Regions from separate parts of the Secundilactobacillus malefermentans genome, predicted to be linked through region 2. Evidence: riboswitches for the same ligand, from Rfam matches in the RefSeq annotation. Region 2 holds a riboswitch; each other region holds the start of a gene.
The links. Region 2 has a riboswitch for thiamine pyrophosphate ahead of thiM (hydroxyethylthiazole kinase). Riboswitches for the same ligand answer to the same signal wherever they lie in the genome.
Positions count from the first base shown of each region.

Region 1: it holds a riboswitch for thiamine pyrophosphate, as region 2 does, so the genes downstream of both, FGL90_RS02670 (ECF transporter S component) here and thiM (hydroxyethylthiazole kinase) in region 2, are expected to answer to the same signal.
Region 3: it holds a riboswitch for thiamine pyrophosphate, as region 2 does, so the genes downstream of both, tenA (thiaminase II) here and thiM (hydroxyethylthiazole kinase) in region 2, are expected to answer to the same signal.

Region 1 is NZ_CP042371.1:532,464-540,342, forward strand. It holds gene FGL90_RS02650 (nucleoside hydrolase) at 1-89, shown strand, start outside; gene FGL90_RS02655 (Cof-type HAD-IIB family hydrolase) at 146-946, opposite strand; gene FGL90_RS02660 (Cof-type HAD-IIB family hydrolase) at 952-1,755, opposite strand; gene FGL90_RS02665 (D-alanyl-D-alanine carboxypeptidase family protein) at 1,785-3,053, opposite strand; TPP riboswitch at 3,183-3,272, shown strand; gene FGL90_RS02670 (ECF transporter S component) at 3,389-3,955, shown strand; gene FGL90_RS02675 (ABC transporter ATP-binding protein) at 3,971-5,410, shown strand; gene FGL90_RS02680 (energy-coupling factor transporter transmembrane component T family protein) at 5,407-6,063, shown strand; gene FGL90_RS02685 (hypothetical protein) at 6,126-6,485, shown strand; gene FGL90_RS02690 (hypothetical protein) at 6,573-7,139, opposite strand; gene FGL90_RS02695 (C40 family peptidase) at 7,336-7,879, opposite strand, start outside.
Region 2 is NZ_CP042371.1:1,009,822-1,017,700, forward strand. It holds gene FGL90_RS04855 (aldo/keto reductase) at 1-616, opposite strand, end outside; gene FGL90_RS04860 (NAD(P)H-binding protein) at 714-1,274, shown strand; gene proB (glutamate 5-kinase) at 1,357-2,202, shown strand; gene FGL90_RS04870 (glutamate-5-semialdehyde dehydrogenase) at 2,189-3,436, shown strand; gene FGL90_RS04875 (hypothetical protein) at 3,506-3,856, shown strand; gene FGL90_RS04880 (polysaccharide deacetylase family protein) at 3,906-4,688, shown strand; TPP riboswitch at 4,795-4,900, shown strand; gene thiM (hydroxyethylthiazole kinase) at 4,971-5,762, shown strand; gene thiD (bifunctional hydroxymethylpyrimidine kinase/phosphomethylpyrimidine kinase) at 5,779-6,594, shown strand; gene thiE (thiamine phosphate synthase) at 6,594-7,235, shown strand; gene cytX (putative hydroxymethylpyrimidine transporter CytX) at 7,251-7,879, shown strand, end outside.
Region 3 is NZ_CP042371.1:839,527-847,405, forward strand. It holds gene FGL90_RS04150 (MFS transporter) at 1-1,140, shown strand, start outside; gene FGL90_RS04155 (acyltransferase family protein) at 1,373-2,425, shown strand; TPP riboswitch at 2,484-2,572, shown strand; gene tenA (thiaminase II) at 2,620-3,297, shown strand; gene FGL90_RS04165 (MalY/PatB family protein) at 3,353-4,519, opposite strand; gene FGL90_RS04170 (DUF3737 family protein) at 4,520-5,386, opposite strand; gene FGL90_RS04175 (flavodoxin) at 5,460-5,954, opposite strand; gene FGL90_RS04180 (LysR family transcriptional regulator) at 6,051-6,932, opposite strand; gene FGL90_RS04185 (sensor histidine kinase) at 7,177-7,879, opposite strand, start outside.

The DNA.
Region 1 (7,879 bases), 480 kb from region 2:
CTAATATTACGGTTGGGTTAACCTCTGATAGTAAACGCTACTTAGAAACCTTTATGAATTACCTGACGAAACTTTTTAAGCAAAACTAATAGTTTAAATGATAAACGGGAGGATCAGCTAATCATGCTGGTCCTCCCGTTTTTATTTATTTAAAAAAGCCATCCGTAAAGGCTGCCACGCCATCATCCTCATTTGAGAGGGTTATTTCATTTGCCGCCTGCTTAATTTCATCAGTTCCGTTGGCCATTGAAACGCCAACCTTGGCTGCTTTAATCATTCCCAAATCATTTTCAGCATCCCCAAACGTCATTAAGTTATCATAAGTCCAATTGAAATGGGTTAATAATTCTAGCAGCCCAACTGCCTTATCCATATCGTGATCGAGGAATTCAATAATTTGCGGTTGAGACCGAACAATATGGTAGTGCGCCGTCATATTCTGATCGAGCGTCGCCTGAACCAGGTCGATTTTCTCCCGTTGCGAAGCCATGACAGCCTTGCTAAAAAGACCATCCCCCAGTTTTGCAAATGGTGTTGGTGTGTAGTTCATCGAAGCACCCAACATTTGCTGATAAATTGAGGGCGTCAAATCGCTGACTGGATAGACTTGATCAAAGTCGAGAACATCCAGCGGGAATTCATGCTGTTTGGCAAATTCGTACAGCGGTGCAAGCCCAGTTAGCTTGAGCCCCTGCTTCGCCAAAACCTTTTTATCTGTATTATGGATGACAAGCGCGCCATTAAAGGTGATTGTGTAGTCCAAATCGCTCGTCAGGCCAAGCTGCTCGATGTATTTCCAAATAGCATTAATTGGACGTCCCGTGCACAAAACCACCATCATCCCAGCCTCATGAAGCTTTTTCAGCGCCTGCTCATTTCTCTGGCTAATGCGCTTATCATTCGTTAGCAACGTATTATCTAAATCCAACGCAATCATATTAATCATTTGTTCTACCCCTTGTCATCTATATATTCTGCTATGGTATTCAAGACACCCTCATCATTGTTGTCCCACTTTGTCACAAATGGTGCTATTGTTAATACTTCCGGCGCAGCATTTTTCATTGCGTATCCGTATTTGGCCATGCGTAACATTTCAATGTCGTTACCACTATCGCCAAACGTTAGCGTCTCGGCAGGCGAAACTTGCCACTCTTTTTGAAGTTGTTTTAACGCATAGGCTTTATGAACGTGCGGCAAAATAACATCGAGGCCCCCAAGCCCACTTGAGGTAGCCCTAAGTTTTCCGGAAAATGTTTCGTTAAATAATTTTTCCTTTGCGCGAACATCCTCATCTTCCCAGGTTAAATCAACTTTATAAATGTCATCACTTACCGTCATCAAATCAGTGACCGAATTGAATTTGCTGTAGAAGTAACTGGATTCCCCAAATCGAGTTGAATCCGACTTCAATTCTGTGTAAGCACCATTTTTCCCGGAAAGAATGACGTGAACTTCTGCAAATGCTGGTTCTGACATGACCCAATTAATCGCTTTTTTCCAAAGTTCGCTAGGAATAACTTCCGATTGGATAATTTGATCATTAACGGCGATCACTGCGCCATTTTCCGCAACGTAGGTCACTTCGCCTTTGATATCGGCGAAAGTTTCCTTCAAATGTATTAATTGATTTCCGCTTGCCGCAACAAAATGAATTTCCGCCTGATTCATTTGGGTCAATAATTTTTGAAACCTTGGTTGATTAAACATTCGATTATCCTTTAAAAAAGTACCATCCATGTCTGTTGCAATCATTTTAATCACGTGTAAGCTCCTCCAAACCATTAATTAATGTGAAATTGGGATTGTAACTTCAGCTCACCCAAAAGCGACTCCTTTTGCCGATTTGTATTTCGTTCCATTTTGAACTGCTTAGTTAGCGAAATGGCTCCGATTGGTACGTTGATCGTCTTAGTATACTTCATCAATTTATCGGTATCCTTAAACGCATTCTTATCTTTCAAAATAACGGTCACAATCCGATTACCATGCAGGGCAGCCGTTCCAACGTAACAAATCCCCGCCTTTTCGGTGTAGCCAGTCTTCAACCCATCAACTTGAAGCTGATTATCATAGTCTGCTGCTCCCTCAAGTAGTGGATTATAATTGTAAAGCGTTTGACCATCGACCTTTTTTGTTCGTTGATTGCTGAAGTCGACTATTTCGGGATAACGCAATAATAATTTTCTCGCTATCGTTGCTAAATTGCTTGCGGAAAGCTTATTGGCGCCGTCACGACTGCTACCTGGTAAAACTAAATCAAACTTTTTTAAGTCTTCATTTTCAAGCCCAGATGCAGATACAAAATGAGTTTGTGTCAAATGCCAATCTTGCGCAGTTTGATTCATTAGGGCAACAAATTTTGTATTTGATCCAGCCACCCACTCGCCAAGCGCGATGGCAGCATTATTGGATGATTGCACCACCGCTGCATTCACTAAGTCGCGAACCGTGTATTGATGCGTTGTTTTAAATTTGAACCCACCATATTCAGTATCTCGACTCATCTTGATTAAGTTCTTATTCTGGGTTGCCGTCACAACCTGGTTCCAGCCATTTTTCATTGAGTGAACCTTTGTTAAAACGAGGTACAGCGTCATTAACTTTGCGGTTGAAGCAACGAGCTTTGGACTATTCACATTTTTAGCATACAACGTCTGTCCGGTGGCGAGATTCATCGACAAAGCGGCCGTTGCGTTCTTCAAATTTGGTCCCGTTGCATTTGCTGCCCTTTTTAAATAACGCGACCAAATCCAACCTTGCTTTTGGTCACTAAGGTACACGTAGCTTACCCTGGAGACGCCACGACTCGAAACCGCGCTGCTCTTCTTAACGACGTACGAGATTCGATTAACATCCGTCCCAACTGAAAGGGTCTGCTTGGTACGGGGATTGTAGATGGTCGCGGCGCTATTCACGATTCGATAGGCTTGTGGCTGACTCAGCACTTCACTCACCGACTGCCCAGCCGCGGCATGCCCCGTCATTGGCATCATGAAAAGCAGACCAAAAACTGCCACAATGAGCCTAAATAAAATTTGCCGATATTTCAACCGTTATCACCTCACCAATTTGTTACCCTTAATTTTAGCAAATTCAAATGAGAAAGACAGGCTTACAGCAAAACTTAAACTTCTTGCAACCCCTTTCAATTTCTGGTAGTCTTGGTACTGTAAATTAGTTAAATATGTCTGGGGTGCCATTTGGCTGAGATAACACCCATTGAACCTGATCTGGTTAGTACCAGCGAAGGGAGATAAAATGAACGGTTCTATCATCTTTTTAGACGTGGAAACCCTCGACTCAGCTAGAGTCGGGGGCTTTTTATTTGGAAAAACACCCCTTTTCCACATTTAACTAACTACAACATTTTAAAGGGGGATTCACTATGAATATATTTAAAGCTTGGCATTTACGCGACATTATCACACTTGCCTTAATTTCCATCTTCTTTGGTGTCATCTACTGGGTCATCATTCCACTTTACAATGGCCTAACCATTGCACTTACGCCAATTGGTCTTGGACCAGCCGCCAACGACATTTTGATGGGCGTTTGGGTCATGGCTGGACCGTTAGCTGGCTACATGTTTAGAATTGCCGGCTCTGCCACCCTTGGCGAACTTCTCGGCTCCGTTGTTGAAATGTTTCTTGGTGGCCAATGGGGCGCAAGCACGTTAATCTCCGGAATTGTCCAGGGAATTGGATCAGAATTAGGCTTTACGTTGACTGGCTACAAACTGTACAACTGGTTCAGTCTAAGCTTAAGTGTTTTCACCACAACGGTTGTCACGTTTGGCTGGGACATGATTCGAAATGGGTACAATAAATATCACATTGGTCTATTACTGACCCTATTTCTCATTCGATTGGTCTCCACTTTCTTTTTCAGTGGCGTCCTCGTCAAATTGATCATGAATCTTTTAGAGAAGAGCCATATTTTAGCACCGCGTTAAATTGGAGGAATTCTTGTGGCAGCCGTAACGATTAAGAATCTTACATTCTCATACTCAACTGAACACACTAGCCTACCAGCGACGCTCAAAAATCTAAACTTAACGTTTCCTAGTGGAAAGTTCTCATTGCTCATCGGACCTTCTGGAACCGGAAAATCGACTTTACTCAAACTACTCGCAAATTTGTACCCTGCATTTCGTGGGCGTTTAGAGACGGGCACAATTTTGTATGACGACCAATCGCTTGCCGACATGCAGCCTAGCAGCATTAGTCGAATGGTTGCCCTCATGTTTCAAGATCCGGACCAACAATTTGCAATGGATACAGTTGAAAATGAAATCATCTTTGCGCTAGAAAATTTACAGGTTGCCCCTGAACAAATCTCCGCAGCCGTCGAGCGGGCGCTTGAATTTGTCGACATTACAAATTTGCGTCATCGCGTTCTTTCTACTTTGTCTGGCGGAGAAAAGCAGAAAGTGGCATTGGCAATCATCGTTGCCATGGATAGCGATGTCATTTTGTTGGATGAACCATTTGCCAGTATCGATCGCGGTTCGCGTCAGTTCCTCTTAAACCGCCTTGCAAAATTACGAGATGACGCTGGAAAAACCATCATTTTGGCAGACCACAATTTGAGCGGTTACCAAGATTTGGTGGATGCCGTCTTTGAGCTCGACCCTGCAGCAAAACAGATTACGCGTTTGTCAGATGAGCAAGCCGAAAACCGGTTTGCCAATTTTGACCACCAACTCTCACCCGTCAAATTAGGCATCCCCACCGCTGAGGAAAGCCAAGTCCTTCACCTTAGCCAATTAACGCTGGCCACGCCAAGGGAAACTTTGGTGCATGTCGATTCTTTAGGATTTGCTAAGGGAAAGATTACCCTCCTGACTGGTGAAAACGGCTCTGGTAAATCAACACTCTTTAACGCCATTACGCGATTGGGCCACTATCAAGGACAAATTACTTATCTTGCCGATGACATTCAAAAAATCCGCCTAAAGCGCTACGCCATGCAAGTTGGCCTCATGTTTCAAGATGCTCAATCACAGTTTCTGGGAATCACGGTCGACGAGGAGCTCGCCATCTCCAAAAAAGCGAGTCATCATCCTGATTATTATACCGATTCCAAAATTACAGAAATGCTTACCACTATTAATTTGAGTGGCCGCGGTGACCAAGTTGTTTATTCATTAAGCGAGGGGCAAAAGAAAAAGCTGCAACTCTTAGAAATGCTCATCGTGGGCTCACCCGTTCTTCTTTTAGATGAACCTTTAAAGGGACTCGATCTCAAATCAGTTACCGAGGTTGCTACCTTCATTGCAACGGCCAGCCATGAGTTGGGGCAAACTTTCATCATAATTAGTCATCAGCTAACCGGACTTGCAGCCATTGTAGATTATCATCTGACTTTAGCTAACCAAACGCTGACTTATGAGGAGGAACTAAAATGAATCCCAGCATAAAAATGTTACTGGCATTATTGATTGCCGTTGAGGTTTCATTCACCCAGTCATGGTCAGTCAACCTCATTCTCGTTTTGGGAAGCTTAATTTGGCTAATCGCGGTCAAAGTAGCCCCTCGAAAGATTGGCCTGCTCTTCTTGGTGCCAATTCTACCCGCCATTGCAATTACAATTTCAATGTACCTTTGGACTGATCAATCCGTCCACTTTATCCTCGTTCTGGTCACTCGGATTTTCGCCTACGTTTTTGTAGGATCAGTTGCCACTTTGACAACGACCCTTCAGGAGTTGATCCTTTCACTCGAACAAAATGCAAAGCTTCCCTCGAAGTTTGCGTATGGATTCTTGGGTGCCTTTAATTTGATTCCCAAAATTATCAACGAAGTCGCCATTATTCGATCGGCAGGTCGCATGCGGAATCAAACCATGCATTTTTGGTCACCCAGCCTTTATTTCAAAGCTATTTTAGCATCCCTAAACTGGTCTGAAAATTTAGCCGAGGCCATGACTTCTCACGGATTCGTTGAGGATGTTCGGCGGACTCACTACCGAATAATCCACGTTCCTCACCATAATTATTACGAATTCGGCGCCATACTAGTCGTTTTACAACTGCTGCTATTCGCCACCCCACTTCCCTGATGGCATAAACCTACCCGTTATACTAAGAATGGCTTATAATAAGGGGGTAAGGGGTGATTTCAATGAAAAAGTCTAATTTCAAAAATTTTACAACAATCTTTGGATTGGCTGCCGCAATTATCGGCCTTCTGCTAGAAGTGATTGCCTTCATAATTGATTTCGATTCTCAAACGAGCGCAGACGGCGTCATTGCTGGTGCCACACTACTTGCCATTGGTGTTGCCTTTCTACAAAGTAAATCCCTCGTAACGGAACTAATTTTGCTTACAATCAGTTCATTGGGATTCGGCTATTTTGTCTTTGTTCAAACCAGTCAAAATTGGCTGTGGGCTATTTTAACCACTATTCTAATTGACCTTCTATTAATTTATTTCTTAGAGGTCCGATCAAAGATTCGCCAAAATCATAGTAAATGGTTCTAAAAAAAGAGTAGCTAGAAAAAGTTTCATTTTCTAGCTGCTCTTTTGATATTGTATTTAATTAAACTCGCTTTTTTCTAATTGTCGTCATCATTTATAACTTGCCACGTAATAGAAACTTGCCCCACCGTTATCCGAACGATAAAGTTCACCACTCGTTGTCACTTCAAACCAGGCAACTGTTGGTGCGGTGTTGGGATCAACACCCTTTGCTTTCATATTGGCTGAATTATGATTTTCCGTTACTTGAATAACTGTCGCATTATTCGAACTCTTATAGGATGACATACTAATATCTTGCCGTTGATATTGTTGCTGAACTTGTGAATAGACCCAGTTATACATCTGGTTCTGACTCAATTTGGCAGTCTTAGTTTTAGGTTGACTTGAACTTGACGCTTTCGAACTATCCGCGTTAGACTCGCTACTTTTTTTGGCTTGGGTTTGCTTTTGACTGCTACTGCTACCCAAGCTACTTGTTGAACTGCTATCCGATTCGCTCGAACTAGCAGGTTCGCTGCTAACGGCCTGTTTCTTACTCGATTGACTAACCGCTTGTGATTGGTCACTATCGGATTTACTTGTCTGATTCCCACATCCTACAAGTGTTAAGCCCAAACTAACGATTAAAATGCTGATTAAGTGAATTTTTTTCATTTTGTCGGATTCTTACCTTTTAAGATAAGTTTCCATCCCCCCCAAAGGTTAATTAACTCACCAACATTATAACATCTCTCTCAACTTTATTATCTAAATCCAACAAAAAAAGAACCCACCATCGCTGGTGAGCTCCCTGCTTGATAAACTACAAAGATATTGTAGTTGTAATCAAAAAATGATTACCAAAAATTTATTAACGGTTAACTGTTCCGGCGAAACTAGGCATGAATGCACTATTAATTGTTTCAATCTCAACATTTTGACCTGGTTGTGGCGCTGCTACGAACTGATTATTGCCAATGTAAATTGCAACATGGTACGTTGCACCCTTTTGACCCCAGAAAAGCAGGTCTCCCGGTTTAGCATCTGCTACCGCTTTAGTTGTTACTTTACCTTCTTGGGTCACAGTGTAGTGACCTAATTGGATATTTGCAGCATTGCGGTAGACATAATCAGTTAGTCCTGAACAGTCCATTCCCTTCAAGGACTCTCCGCCCCATACATAAGGAATGTTTTCGGAAGCGAGCTTTTTGGCAAGAGTGACAACTGCCGTACTCGTTGAATCACTGGTACTACTAGATTTTACCGTAGCAGTACTGGTTGAGCTGGTTGCCGTATTCACCTGGGTACTACTCGACGCATACGGTAATGGTTGAATTGTGGTGTTCGTACTCGACACAGTATCGGCATTCGCACTAATAATTGGTGTGGCTGTAAAAGCAGCAACTGCTGCAATT
Region 2 (7,879 bases):
CTAACGGGAAGTAAGGAACAAATGAAATTTGATGTTCTTTGAGGTATGGGAAGAGGCTAGTTTCAGCATCGCGATGAATGAGGCTGTAATTATCCTCAATGATATCAATTTGGTTATCGACATTTCCCTCTTTAATTTGGTCGAGGCTGAAATTAGAAACACCGATTGCCCGAATTTTTCCGGCCTTTTTGAGATCAGCTAAAGCGTTAACAGCTTCTGCCTTTGGTGTGCTTGAGTCGGGGAAATGGATGTAAAAAATATCGATGTAGTCAGTTTTCAGACGCTTGAGTGCCTCATCAACTGATTGCTTGAGGAAAGCGGGTGAATTATTGAGTTTGCCATTTTGGGTAGGATCCTGCGCAGCCTTTGTCGCAATCGTCACTTTACTGCGATCGTACTTTTGTAAAACTTGGCCGATGATTTCTTCAGATCGACCAAGACCATAAGCATATGCCGTGTCTAATAGCGTAATGCCGTTGTCTAAGGCGGCTTCAACTACTTTGGCACCTTTGTCATCATCCAAATTCGGAAATAGATTATGGCCACCTACCTTATTCGTTCCCAATCCAAGTGGGGTTGAGACAACTCCAGTGTTACCAATTTTTACGATATCCATGACGACGGAACCTCCTTGTTTAAATTAACGTTAGCGTACCCCCAAAGTATAGTACACTGGAGGTATAAAAACATAATCATATGACGAGGCAATTGATTTGAAAACAATTTTGATATTAGGAGCAGCTCAACCGGTAGCTAAGCTAGTGGCGGCTCAGCTTCAAGGCCAGGACCAATATAATTTAAGGCTGTGGTCGACAGGTGATCCACACAAGGCGGCTGCCTATATGGATGCGGTAAAGAATGTGGACATCATCTATTCGGACTTTACGGGGATGGATGTTGACTGGAATATTGAGACGGTCACTGAGGCCATGCGCCAACAAGAAAATAACAGTGCTCGGTTCATTTTCCGATCAGTTTCGGGAATTGATGGAGAGCTAACAAATTCAGCTCAATATACGGGTATTCAGGATAAAGAGAAGTTTCTGGATCAACAGCGTTATGCCATCAAAATGATTGATGAGGCAGAAATTCCGTACACCATTTTGCGAGTGGGAAATGTGATTGACGGACCAAAGACAGATTTCACCATTTATAATGAAGGAAACCAGATTCCATTTGGAAATGTTTCATGTGAAACACTGGCCACAATAGTGGTTGACGAGATTTCAAATGCAGCACACGTTAATCAGTCAATTGGTATCATTGAAAAATAGGGATATAGCTTGCTATGAAAGCCTTTTTACGCTATTATCTGATAAACTATTAAAAACTAATTAGGAAAAAGGGGAAATCAAGATGCAAGTGGGGAACGCCAAACGCCAAATTAATGCGAATCGGATTGTGGTCAAGATTGGAACGAGCAGCTTGATTTACCCCGATGGCAAATTAAATTTAAAGACAATTGACCAGCTTGCTTTTGTGTTGAGTGCGCTTTGTAATCAAGGAAAACAGGTGATTTTGGTTTCCTCTGGCGCAATTGGCGTTGGGTTAAATCAACTAAATTTGACGGAACGGCCAACCAGTATTTCAGCACAGCAGGCCTTGGCATCCATTGGTCAAAGCAAGCTCATCATGATTTTTAATCAACGCTTTGAACACTATGGTCAGCAAATTGGTCAATTGTTGTTGACGCATGACGTTTTTGATTATCCGAAAAGTCGGCAGAATGTGCTAAACACATTTGAGAAACTGCTTCAACGCAACGTGATTCCAATCGTTAATGAAAATGATTCGGTGGCCGTTGATGAACTTGACCATAAAACGCGATTTGGGGATAACGATCAACTATCAGCGATTGTGGCGAGTCGAACAAACGCAGATTTGCTGATTATGCTGTCGGATATTGATGGTTTTTACAATATGAATCCCCTTAAAAGTCCGGATGCAGCACTCATTTCTGAGGTTGATCAAATCACACCTGCCACCTTTGAGGTTGCGGGTGGTAAGGGCAGTGAATATGGCACAGGCGGTATGTTTACAAAGCTGAAGGCTGCCGAACGACTCATGAACGAGAACCGCCAAATGGTGCTCGCAAACGGTCGAGAACCTAAAATTATATTTGATATTTTAGCCGGTATTCCGGTTGGAACGTGGTTTAACCCCCTTCAACGAAAGGAGTTTTCTAGTCATGGAAGCAAATAAATTAACGGTACTTGGTAAACAAGCCCAAACAGCGGCAAGTCAACTGGCCCAATTGGCTACAGCAAAAAAGAATGAGTTACTAGAAGCAATGGCGACGAGCCTAATCGCTCATCAAACTGAAATTTTAGCGGCAAATGCACGAGATCTCGCTGAAGCAACCCAGTTAAAGCAGAGCTTTATTGATCGCTTAACGTTAACGGCGGATCGACTTGCGGATATGGCTGCTGGCATGCGCCAGGTTGCCCATCTTGATGATCCAATCGGCAACGTTGATAAAATGTGGCGAAATGAGGCTGGCCTATTAATTGGTAAGCAGCGGGTTCCTTTAGGCGTGATTGGGATTATTTTTGAAGCGCGGCCAAACGTCACAGCCGATGCCGCAGCGTTGTGTTTTAAAAGTGGTAACGCCGTGATGCTTCGCGGTGGCAAGGAAGCAATTCAAACCAATATTGCGGTCAGCAATGCCTTGCGAAGTGCCTTGGAGGAACAACAGGTTGACGCTAACGCCATTCAAATGGTGACGGATACGACTCACGAATCTGCCAATGAAATGATGCAGTTAGTTGGCTATATCAACGTGTTAATCCCACGTGGTAGTCAACGGTTGATCCAGCACGTCGTTGAGACGGCAAAGGTTCCCGTCATCGAAACTGGTGCGGGAAACTGCCACATTTACGTGGATTCAGATGCTGATTTGCAAATGGCGATTGATATTACCGTCAACGCAAAGGTTCAACGCCCCTCCGTTTGTAATTCTGCTGAAAAATTAGTCATTCATTCGGCTGTTGCACAGAACTATTTGCCAAAGATTGCGGCTGCTTTAGCTGAAAAGGATGTGCAGTTGCGCGGTGATGATCGTGCTTGCAGCATTGTTCCCAACATGATTAAGGCGGATGAGGAAGATTGGTCGACTGAGTATAACGACCTGATTATGGCAGTGAAGGTGGTTGACTCAGAGGATGAAGCAATTGCCCATATTAATCGCTACAATACGAAGCATTCAGAGGCAATCATCACGAACAATTATCAAAATGGCCAAACCTTTTTGCAACAAATTGACGCGGCCTGTGTTTACATTAATGCGTCAACACGATTTACGGATGGTTTTGAATTTGGGTTTGGTGCTGAAATTGGGATTAGCACGCAAAAATTACATGCGCGTGGTCCCATGGGGCTGAACGAATTGACCTCGATAAAGTACATTATTTACGGAAATGGTCAGGTACGAAAATGAGAGTCATTCTTAGTCCTATTTAGAGAAAAGGCTGTTAAAATATAGATGAGAAATGGAGGTGATTCGCAGTTGGCTATCAAAGTTAATCGAGAACAATTAGATGTCGTTAAACAGAATATGATGGAAGCAAATCAGCGCTCTCATTTCATTATTTTTGAATCAGTTGAGAATCAGACTAGCGAGGCCCTGCGACTCATCACGGATTACGATAGTTTCCAAACGATTAAAGAGCAGCATCATGATGAAGCAAGCATGGCAATTGCGCAGGATATCGTTCCCATTACCGACACACTTGCAAAATGGGCATTGGCTGAGAATGCAGCGGCTAATAATCCGACTGATTCGGGTGTTTTGAAAGATTTGGAAAAGTGTACGAATGATGTTTTGAAAGAGAATAAATTAGCAGAAAATCAAGCTTAATATTATTGTTAGCGGCAAGTTGGTCACGTTTTGGAAGGGGAGATCCAAAATGAAAAAATCAATGATGCTTCATAGCAACCTATTTAAAAATGTGAATCGGGGATTCATTATGGTTGCCGCCGTTTCTGGGGGACTTTTTCTAGGGGGACAGCAGCAAGCTTCTGCAGCGACGACACCAGCACCAGTCGAAATTAATCAGGGCTTTGCTCACACAACTGTCGGAAACACAAAAAAGTATGTCAGTTTGACGTTTGATGATGGGCCAAGCCCAACATTGACACCGAGACTTCTAAAAATCTTGAAGAAGTACAACGTTCCGGCGACATTCTTTGAAGTTGGCTATAATGTGAAGGCGCATCCGGCAACCAGCCGTTTGGTCCTCAAGTATGGCCACACAATTGGGAATCATTCGTGGAATCATCCCGATTTGGCAGGCATGTCAATGAGAAGTGCCAAGAGTCAAATTAGTCGAACGGATAAGGTCATCTACAAGGCAACGAAGACTAAGCCGAAGTACATTCGTCCACCATATGGGTCAATTACGCACGCTGAAATTAAAGCGTTCAACCGTCCAATTATTCAATGGAACGTTGATTCATTAGATTGGTCCTATCTCAATGCGGCAAGAACAGCTAACCATGTCGTTGCAACCACTCATGGGCGTTCCATCATTTTGATGCATGATATTCATGCAACTTCGGTGGCGGCGGTCCCAAGCATTATCAAACGATTGCGAGCTAAAGGCTACGTTTTTGTTTCACTTGATAAGCAGTTTAACGGAAATTTGAAACCTGGTTATCAGTATTTTGGGTATGGTGATTATCGAAAGTAAATGAGAATGGTAGATTAATCAGGGCTTAGCTGGCTCTGATTTTTTTAATTGTATCCGTTTACTTTCTCATTGACTCAACCTTTGAATATCAGTATGATTGAACCATAAACAACACGAGGGGTGTCCATTAGTGGGCTGAGATGTTGCTGCACGCAACGATCCCTTTGAACCTGTAAGTTCACACTTGCGTAGGAACGTGTTATCAGTCGGTAAAGAAGTGAGGACCGTCATCCTATGTGTAAGGGTGGCGGTCCATTTTTGTGTTGAAAAAGGAGAAAATAAATGAAACTTTCACTATTAACTAAGTTACGACAACAAAATCCCATCGTCCTCAATATTTCGAACTTTGTCACGGTACAAGATGTGGCAAACGGCATCAATGCCATCGGGGGCTCACCCATCATGTCCGAGGAAATAGCTGAAACTGAAGCCATGGTACAAATGAGTCGTGCGGTTGCCCTTAATTTGGGTGCGTTTACGGAAGCCCAAGTCGCCCACATCCGAAAAATGGGGCGTTTGGCAAATGAATATGGCAAACCGGTCATCCTTGATCCGGTCGCAGTTGGGGCAGTGAAGTATCGATTGGAAGTGGCCCAACGACTGCTGACTGATTTTCAAGTGTCAGTCATTCGGGGTAACGCTGGCGAAATTGCAGCACTCGCAGAGGTAGACTGGGCAGCCAAGGGAATCGACGCTGGTGAAGGAAGCGGCGACCTCGTGGAGATTGCAAAGGCGGCAGCGAGTCGATACCACTGTGTTGTTATTTTAAGTGGCCCAACCGATGTTATTTCGGATGGCAAGAACGTGGTAAAGGTTGAAAATGGGACCCCCCTATTCCAACTACACGTGGGATCAGGCGACATGCTTTCAAGCATCGTGGGAGTCTTTGATGCCGTGGCGGATGGTGATGATTTTGAAGCTGCTCAAACGGCATGCCTGGTCTTTGCGGCAAGCGGTCAATTAGTGGCCGAGGAACTGGGAGCTGAATTGCCAGGAACCTTTTCAATGAAGTTGATGGACAAACTCCATTTAGTGACTGAAGCAGATATTGAGAAAATTGCGAAATTTAAATAGAAGGAGTTCAACAATAATGAGTGAAATAAATGAGTTTCCACAAACCTTAACCATCGCTGGAACGGATTCTGGCGGTGGTGCGGGCGTCATGGCGGACATTAAAACGATGCAGGAACGCCACACGTTTGCTGCAGCAGTGATTGTTGCGGTGACCGCACAAAATACGCTGGGGGTGCAGGATTTCATGGCCCTTCCAGAAAAAATCATTGATGAACAGTTTGCGTCCATTGCAGCTGATTTGAAGATTCGGGCGTGCAAAACGGGCATGCTAGCGGATGCGGAACACGTGCGAATTGTTGTGACTAATTTGAAAAAAGGTGATTTTGGTCCCCTAATTGTCGACCCAGTGATGATTGCAAAGGGCGGTGCTGCCTTATTAGCGGACGATGCAATTCAAGTTGTCCGGGATGAATTAGTTCCACTGGCAACCTTGATTACGCCAAATTTACCGGAAGCAGAACGTCTAACGGACATGAAAATTAACTCAAAAGCGGATATGGAGCAGGCGGCCCGAAAGCTGCAAGAGATGGGGGCTAAAAACGTCCTGATTAAGGGTGGCCATGGGGATGAAGATGAAGTCAGTGATTTGACACGTTTGGAATCTGGGAAAACATTCTGGGTCTCTGCACCGCGAGTGGACACGATTCGAACTCACGGAACGGGCGACACTTTGTCGTCTTGTATCACATCTGAGTTGGCAAAGGGTCAGTCGATGGAGCAGGCCATCAGAATTGCCAAAAAATACGTTGAGGCCGCAATTGCGGATGGGATTCAGGTTGGAAATGGACACGGCCCACTCAACCATTGGGCCTATCGAAAGGTGGTAGACTAATGGGAATTCAGTTTAAGCCAGAGCAGTTAAAAGCTTACTTTGTTTGTGGCTCACAAGATGTGCATGGTGATTTTGTGACGATTGTGAAGCAGGCGATTGATGCGGGAATAACGATGTTCCAATTTCGGGATAAGGGCGCTGGGTCGACTTTGACACCCAGCCAAAGGTTAGTCGTTGCTGGCCAAATCCGCAAAATGTGTCGGGACGCTGAGGTGCCATTTGTCGTGGATGATGATGTTGAATTAGCACTGGCAGTTGGCGCCGATGGGGTTCACGTGGGACAGTCTGACGAGCAAATTCAGCGTGTGATTCAGCAGGTGGGATCCAAGATGTTTGTGGGATATTCCTGCTCGAATTTAACTGAAATCAACCGGGCAAATGAAATTGCTGGAATTGCTTACTATGGGAGTGGTCCCATTTTTGAAACGGGCTCCAAGGCGGATGCGGATCCGGTCATTGGAATTGCAGGGTTGGCCAAATTGGTGACCGCAGCCACGCGGCCAGTTGTGGCAATTGGTGGTATTACCGAAGCATCGTTGACCCCAATTATCAAAACGGGTGCTGCAGGATCGGCCGTTATTTCAATGATTGCGCAGAGTGATGATCTTAAACGGACCGTTTCAGCGATGAACCGGGCGTAAGGAGGGAATTAATAAATGTATAAGGCGTTAAGGAGTCAATTTTTACTCTGGATGGGCGCTGCAATCTCGATTGCAGAAATCGTCACGGGGACGCTCATTGCCCCGCTTGGATTAGCAAAAGGAACGCTCGCAATTATAGTGGGTCATTTGATTGGTTGTTTTTTGTTCTTACTGCCAGCGGGATACATAGGCGCCGTTCAGCACCAAACCGCCATTCAGTCCACGGAATCGGCTTTTGGCAAGCAGGGTGTGTGGGGCTTTTCACTGATAAATGCGTTGCAACTTCTGGGATGGACGGCCGTGATGATTGTGAATGCTGCCCAGGCAATGAATGGTGTTTCAAGGCGATTATTTGGCTTTCAGAGTACTTGGGTCATGAGCGCCATTGTGGCGGTGCTAATCATTATCTGGCTACTGTTGGATACAAAACTTCTTTTCAGAATAAATAATTTTGTGGTTGGCCTGCTATTTTTAGGAGCGCTACTGATGCTTTTTGAAATCTTCAAAGCCCCAGTTGCCAGTCATCAGGTGGCGACGGGGGGAATGACGTTTGGTGGTGCGGTCGAGCTCAACGTCACAATGGCGTTATCCTGGTTACCACTTATTGGTGATTACACGCGAACAACGAAACGGCCGCTACAGAT
Region 3 (7,879 bases), 170 kb from region 2:
TCCAGCATGAGTTTGCCATTCTTACCCCTATTCATTTCTGAAATGGGAAATTACTCCAAAGCCGAATTAAGCATTTTAAGTGGGGTCGCATTTGCCGTCACCTTTCTCAGTCAAGCAATCGTTTCACCATTATGGGGGAAATTAGCCGATCGGACAGGTCGTAAGCCAATGCTGATGCGAGCCGCCGTCGGAATGACGATCACGGCCACCCTTACTGGTCTGTCACCAAACGTTTGGATTCTGATTGCCTTGCGACTTATTCAGGGTGCCTTTTCTGGTTATATTAACAACGCCTACGCCCTGATGGCCAGTGAAGTTCCAATGAACCAAAGTGGCCGCGTGATGGGCACCCTCACAACCGGTAACGTCGGTGGGCAATTAATTGGGCCCATTATCGGTGGATTCTTAGCTGGTATTTTGGGCTACCGAATTCCGTTCTATTGCTTTGGTGGCTTGATGTTGATTGCATCACTATCCACCCTCTTCTTTGTGAAAGAAAATTTTCATCCCACAACCAGTCAGGACAAATCCGAGAGCCCGTTTGTCCATATCAAAAACCCTTCAATCGTTTGGGCGATGATTATTTCGTCCATGCTGATTCAAGCGGCAACGACCTCCATTAACCCAATCTTGAGTCTCTTCATCAAAGAACTCATGCATGGTTCGGGTAACGTGGCGTTTGTGAGTGGGGTAATTGCGGCGCTTCCCGGTATCGCGACTATTTTTGCAGCACCACAATTGGGGGCGCTTGGTGATAAAATTGGCCCGCAAAAGGTCCTCATTGTTGGGCTCATTTTCTGCGGGGTCGTCTTCTTCCCAATGTTCTTCGTGACAACCGTCATTCAACTAGGGATTCTCCGCTTCTTGGTCGGAATTTCTGACGCCGCCCTGCTACCCGTCACGCAAACGGTGATGACCCTAAACACCCCCAGCGAAGTTGTGAGTCGAATTTTTAGTTATAATCAATCCTTCCAGGCAATTGGATCAGTGATTGGCCCATTGTTAGCCTCGGCTGTTGCGAGTGCCTTAGATTACCGTTATGTCTTTCTGATGACCGTTCTTCTGGTTCTCATTAATTTGGTTGTCGTAACGCGAGCATATCGCAAGGATCGTAGAACTACTCAATCAATGGCAAAGTAAAAGAACTAATCAAAAACGATTAGCTCTTTTTTTGACTTATCTATGAAATTGATATTATGAAAACAATTAAATACTAGCTCCTGTCCTAATTTTTGTTTGAACCCAAAAAATAATTTATTTGCTAGTGAATCCTGTAACCAACTTGTAACCATTAAACAGCTGAAATGACACTTTAAAACACTTAGTATTATAATGGTTATTATTCGATAGAAAATATAGGGGTGACAAAATTATGAAGCGCCAACGAATCCAGTGGATTGACGTTGCAAAAGCCTTTGGGATTATCGCCGTCGTTTTAGGACATAATTTACCGTATCATGGGGCTTTTTTCCATTTTATATACTGGTGGCACATGCCACTGTTCTTCATTGTTGGGGGCTTTTTCCTCAAACCAATCTCAAATGATTTACATAAGATTATTCCAACGTGGTGGGCATTCTTTAAAAAGCGCATTTGGCCGTTACTGATTGGCTACTTTGTCCTAGGTGCCTTCTTCATCCTGGCGTATCACTTTATCTATGACAAACAATGGTGGTATACCCGGGGCTATTTCCTTCGATTACTTTGGGGTGGCCGAACGCTGAACCTTTACGTCACAAATTCGTGGTTTATCGAAGTTTTCATTCTATCGTTAATCGTCACAACGTTCGTGATTACCTACGTTAAATCAGTTCGCCTTCAATACATTCTTGCTTTTCTAAGCCTGATTGTTGGCATGTCCTACACGCACATCACAATTTGGAAACATTTTAACTTTTACGCAACGCCGTGGGACTTCGATATCACATTTCTCGCCTTCTTCTTTATGTTCATGGGGCGCGAATTTTTCAGACACGCACGCCAACTGATTGAAAAATGGTATGTGGTTCTGGGCAGTATGGCCATCGGTGCGTTCTTGCTGTACATGGAGCATTTGGATAAATTCCACTTTGCCTTCTTCATGAAGTCACACAGTATCAACGCCCGCCCTGCCAACGCGACAACCTGGGTTGCCATCGTTCCATTTTTAATGGTCGCAGGCGTCTTCGGAGTTTCGTACTACGTTTCCAAATGGATTCCATTTACCGGTGGCTTGCTGGCCATCATTGGTGAGCATTCATTGGTCATCATGTACTGGCACCGATTCATTTTTGACATCATGGATCGAATCGGCTGGACCTCATGGCAATGGCAAGTTGTTGCGGGGGTTCTGTTACCGGTCATCGTGATGGTCCTGTATCAGGCAATTAAGCAAAAGATTCAAGGCAATAAGAGCTCGCGAAATTTTAGTTCTAGCAAAGATTAGAATGAGCAGTATTTGTCAGCCTTTTAAGCTATAATAATCGTGTAACCATAAAACTAAATTTATCGGACTGGGGTGCCATTTGGCTGAGATTAGACCCATTGAACCTGTGCAGTTAATACTGACGAAGGAAGTCGAAAAGTAAGCGACCCCTGCGTTTTGTAGGTGGTCGCTTTTCAGTCTGGAAGGGAATTACGATGAAATTTACTGATGATTTATACACGACAGCTAAACCACTTTGGCAAAAGAGCATGCGCCATCCATTTATTCAGGAACTAGCGGCTGGAACGCTTCCACTGGCAACGTTTCGCTACTATCTCAAACAGGATCAACACTATTTAATGGAATTTGGTAAATTGCACGAAATTATCGCCGCAAAAGTGACTAATCCTCAAGATAAGGCCATTTTGTTAGCAGGCGCTGGCGCTGAAGACAACGAAGAAACGCTCATCCGTAACGATATGCTTAACCAGTTAACGATTTCTCAAGCTGAAATTGCCGCAACCCCTTTGTCTCCAGCAACTTATAAATATGTGACTCACATGTACTACGAACTGAACGCCGGGTCTCCGGCGCGGGCAATTGCTGCACTCCTCCCCTGTTACTGGCTGTATAGCAACATTGGAAAGCAGTTGAGCCAGGCAACATCCCCCGTTCCCATTTATCAGCAATTCATTGATGGCTACGCAGCTGATGCGTTCACAACCGCAACGACGGATATGATTGACCTCGTTGACCGCGAAAGTACGGCAGTTGATGCCGCAGAACAAGTCGACATGAAGGATGCCTTCATGAAAAGTAGTGAATATGAGCTCGAATTCTGGGAAATGGCTTATACCAAAGAAAAATGGCCGTACGAAAGTTTAAGTATTTAAATAAACACACAAAAATGGTTTAACCCAACGGAAATAGTCCGGGTTAAACCATTTTTTAACCTTTAAATGCTGTTATTCCCTGTTTCAACCGTGCCAAAGCATCTTGCAACTGTGCCGTTGGACACGCAATGTTCATCCGAATAAAGTCGTGGCCATCACCACGATAGTCGTTTCCGGTCGACAAAATTAATCCGGTTTCTTGACGCAAAAAGTCGGTCAGTTTCTGCGCATCATCGGTTAAGTCACGAACATCGAACCAAAGTAGATAGGTGGCGTTCTCCGACACTAATCGAATTTGTGGCAACTGGTCGCGAACAAATTTGGCAACCTCGTCCCGGTTCTCAGTCAGCTTCGCCTTTAGTTCATGCAACCAGTCAGCTCCCTGCGTATACGCAGCGATTGTTCCCGGTAATGCGGCAAAATTTGGCTCACCTAGCTCCTCGTTATTGAGGCCGCGAGAGACTGAAGCGCGCAAATGAGGCTCGGGCACAATAACGGTTGCAGCGTGCATCGCCGCAACGTTGAACGTCTTGCTGGGTGACACACAAGTGATGGTGTTGTTCCGCAAATTTTCAGGTAGTGAGAAAACGGGCGTATAGTGAGGCTCTCCAAAGACGAGATCCCCATGAATTTCATCGCTTAATAAGGTGACGTGGTTCTTTTGACATAGCGTTGCAATTTTAGTGAGCTCATCCCGTGACCACACCTTGCCCACCGGATTGTGTGGGTTACAAAGAATCATCAACGTTGTCAGTGGTTCTGCTAATTTAGCTGCCAGGTCCTCGAAATCGATATGATAGCGGTGATTCGTTTCATCATAAACTAAGTCGTTTGATAGCACGTGTCGCCCATTATTTTCGATTGAATTGTAAAAAATATTATAAACCGGTTCCTGTACCAAAACGGTGTCGCCAACGTTGCTACTACTGCGAACAATGGACGAAATAGCTGGTACAACGCCAGTACAGAATATCTGCCACTCGTTTTCCAAATGAGCGTGATGCTCCGTTTGGTACCAATTTGCGACAGCATCAAAGTAGTCGTCCCCCGGCTCTTCATAACCAAAAACGCCAAAGTCGACCTTCTTGCGCAGCGCCTCAATAATTGCGGGTGCCGTTTGAAAGTCCATATCTGCAATCCACATTGGCAGTTCATTCGGTTTGATGTCCCATTTGACGGAATTTGTGTTGCGGCGGTTCAATTTTTGCTCAAAATTAGCCATTTAGCCCGCCCGTCTTTCTGTCTGAGCGTCATTGGTGATGATGGTCGTCTTTGATGGATCCACTTTGTCGACTTCCATAATTAATTCGCCAATTGACTCAGCTTTAATGATGCCGCTGATTGGATTTTTAACGCTAGTAATATTGGAATGGATGTCCGCATCAATATCACTGCAGTATTCGAATGCCAAATCGGTCTCGAGTAACGTGCAGTTTTTCATGACAAGGTGGTCGATGTAGCAAAGGCCCTGATCACTCTCAATGGTACAGTTAATGAGCGTTAGACTTTTGGTGTTCCAGCCCAAGTACTCACCGTTAATGGTGGAATCGTAAATGGTCACGTTCTCACAGTTCCAAAAAGCATCCTTGGTCACAAACGTTGAGTTATGAATCTCAACGTTTTTAGCGCCATCAAACCCGTAGTTTCCAATTAAGCTGAGGTGGTCCGCGTAAATATTTTCGCTGTTCATGCCAAAGTAGTCACCGCGGACCTGCACATTTTCAATATGAATATTCGAACAGTTCCACAATGTCTCATCTGCATCTGAAAAATAATCGTTAATCAGGGTAATTCCCTTGCCCCGCCTAAATTCTTTGGGCGCCTGGATGGAACTATTTGTCACTTTGATATCGTTGGTATACCAGATTCCGGATCGAGACATTTCTTCCAAAATGATGTGATCTGCTTCGATGTGATTGCTGTACCAAAGCGGGTACTTCCATTTAAAAATGGTGTTCTTCAAGTTAATGTTGCGACTTTCCTTCAATGGCGATTCACCATCGCTAAATGTGACTTGGTTGAGGGTGGCGTCCTGCTCCGCAAAGAGTGATCGTTCACCAGTGAATAATTGATTTTGATAAGTTGTCAATATAAGTCCTCCTTATGCCTAAAAAGAAACTTTCCGTAAGTTCTACTTTAGCACTAATCGTTGTATTAATAAGTTAATTTAGCCAATTTGAAACAGCCTGACTTGCACATCCTACCCGTGACCCGCGCATCGGTAATCCTTTCGCAATCGTTGCATCGGGGACGAGCTCATGAATGACTTCGAGGCAATTGCCAAACCCGCTCCCCTCATGTGTACAAAATGGGTGGATAACTTTGCCAGAAAGCGTCGCCTGCTGTAAAAACGTAGCTACTGCTCCCGGTAGTGTGCCCCACCAAACGGGAAAGCCAATGTAAATGTCCCGTTCTGCCTTTAAATCGACTGCAATTGGTTGGATTGCGACTAGTTTGTCAGCATCAAGTTTGCTCCGTTGGAGAGTCTGATCATAACTGTCGGGATAGGGAATGGCCGCCAAAATGGGGAACGTTGGCATCCCTAACTGCTTACCAATTAGTTGCGCTAATTTGGCCGTATTTCCAATGTCTAATTTTTTAATTTCTCCGTTAATCAGCGTTTCACCACCATGGGAAAAGTAAATCACGACTGCCATTTCAAACCCTCCTTTCAACTAAAAAAGCCGTCACTATTGATTATCAATAGCGTACAGCTCGTTCTCTTCATCGTCTAATACTTAATGAAAGTTAATCTATGCTTGAAAAGCATTTTTAAAACGCTTGATTAGCTCGGAGGCCACCGGTGACATGACCCGATTTTTCCGCCAAGCAAGTACACAGTTAGTGGAAATGGCCGGGTCTAGTGGCAGAAAGGTTGTCTCTACATTCCGATTAGTGACCGCCCCTTCGATTCCAACGGCAGCGGCAACTTGTTTTTCGACCAACGGTAAAATATTAAATGCCAAATTGAAATTGCCAACCACGTTTAATTCGCTGGGGTCAATTTTTGCCCAATTTGAAATCAATTTAGTAATTTCCGGTCGTTTGGAAATCATGAGTGGCATCCCCTTGATATCAGCAGGTGTAATCCCTGTTTTGGTTGCCAAAAATGAGTTGTTCGCTACTAATAATCCCCATTTTTCTTGGCGTGGTAATGTCAAAGTGGCGTATTTTTCCGTATCAATTGGTTCCAATAGGATTGCCATATCGACCAGCCCTTTGTCCAAACGGTCGATAATATCATCACTGGTGCCTGTTGTAATATCAAATTTCACTTCGGGATAATCACGCACAAATTCTTCCACCATCATTGCCATGGTGTCCGAATTATCAGCTTCCACACAGCCAATTTTGAAGGTGCCACTGAATAGTTGATGGCGCCTGTCAACGAAGGCTTGCTCAGTCGATTGAGACAGTTCCAAAATTTCTTCAGCCCGACTCTTTAAAAATAGCCCCGCTTCGGTTAGTCGAAATCGTCCCTTTTCGCGGTCGAATAGTGGCGTGCCCAGCTCATCTTCGAGTTCACGCAACTGCCGACTCAAGGTTGGTTGGGTAATATGGAGCTGTTCCGCAGCACCGGAAACTGTGCCGACATCTGCCACCATCCAAAAGTACTGTAAAAGTCGTAGTTCCATGTGCTGGTTTCCCTCCATTTCGAATTCTAATAGATTTATTATACCATTGAAAAACGAGGGTGAGACGAAAGGCGGTTTGCTTTTGAGCATAGCCTAGATTAACGAATAATCCTGCACTTGGGATTGTTTGTTGATCGTAGCTAGGCGGAGAAAGCAGCCTTTTGGAACCCGACTAAGCAAAAGTATTCGGAAATAACAGAGCTGGGACAAAACAAATGTTTTGTCCCAGCTCCGTCTTTTTGTCTTATTTTATTGGAAGTACCACGGTGAAGATACTACCACCACCGGGATTATCGGTCACTTTAATGCGACCATTATGTGCCTTAATAATCCAAGCAGCGATCGCAAGTCCTAACCCATTTCCACCGGTTTCCTTATTGCCTGAGCGTTCTTCCCGATAGAATCGATCAAAGATTCGCTTCTTGTTCGCATCACTGATTCCCTGCCCAGTATCCATGACCTGAATTTTCAGCGAGTTGTTTTCGATAACCGTGCGCACCGTAATCGTATCACCCGGCATCGTATATTTGGCGGCATTATCCAGCAAAATCACCAGTAGCTGATTAATTCGTTTGGTATCCAGCATGACGGACTGCGTTGTTTCCGTCTTAATCACAAACTGTTTATCCTCACTTTGAACAAATTCTTGGTACGGATCCAACACTTCGCTCATAAATTCCGGCACAACGACGCTCGTTTTTTTGATGGCAATGGCGTTGGAATTCGCGCGGGCCAAGGTAAGCATATCGCTCGTCAACCCATTTAATCGCCTAATTTCCGACAGCGACATGATAATTGGGTCAATCTGATCCTTAATCGTATCGTTGGGTTTGGTCATCAAGCCCTCCAGCTGATTCTGGATGATGGTCAATGGTGTCCGAATTTCATGCGCGGCACTGTCAACAAAGTCCTGCTGCTGTTGCCAGGCCTTTAGAACGGGTTTCATG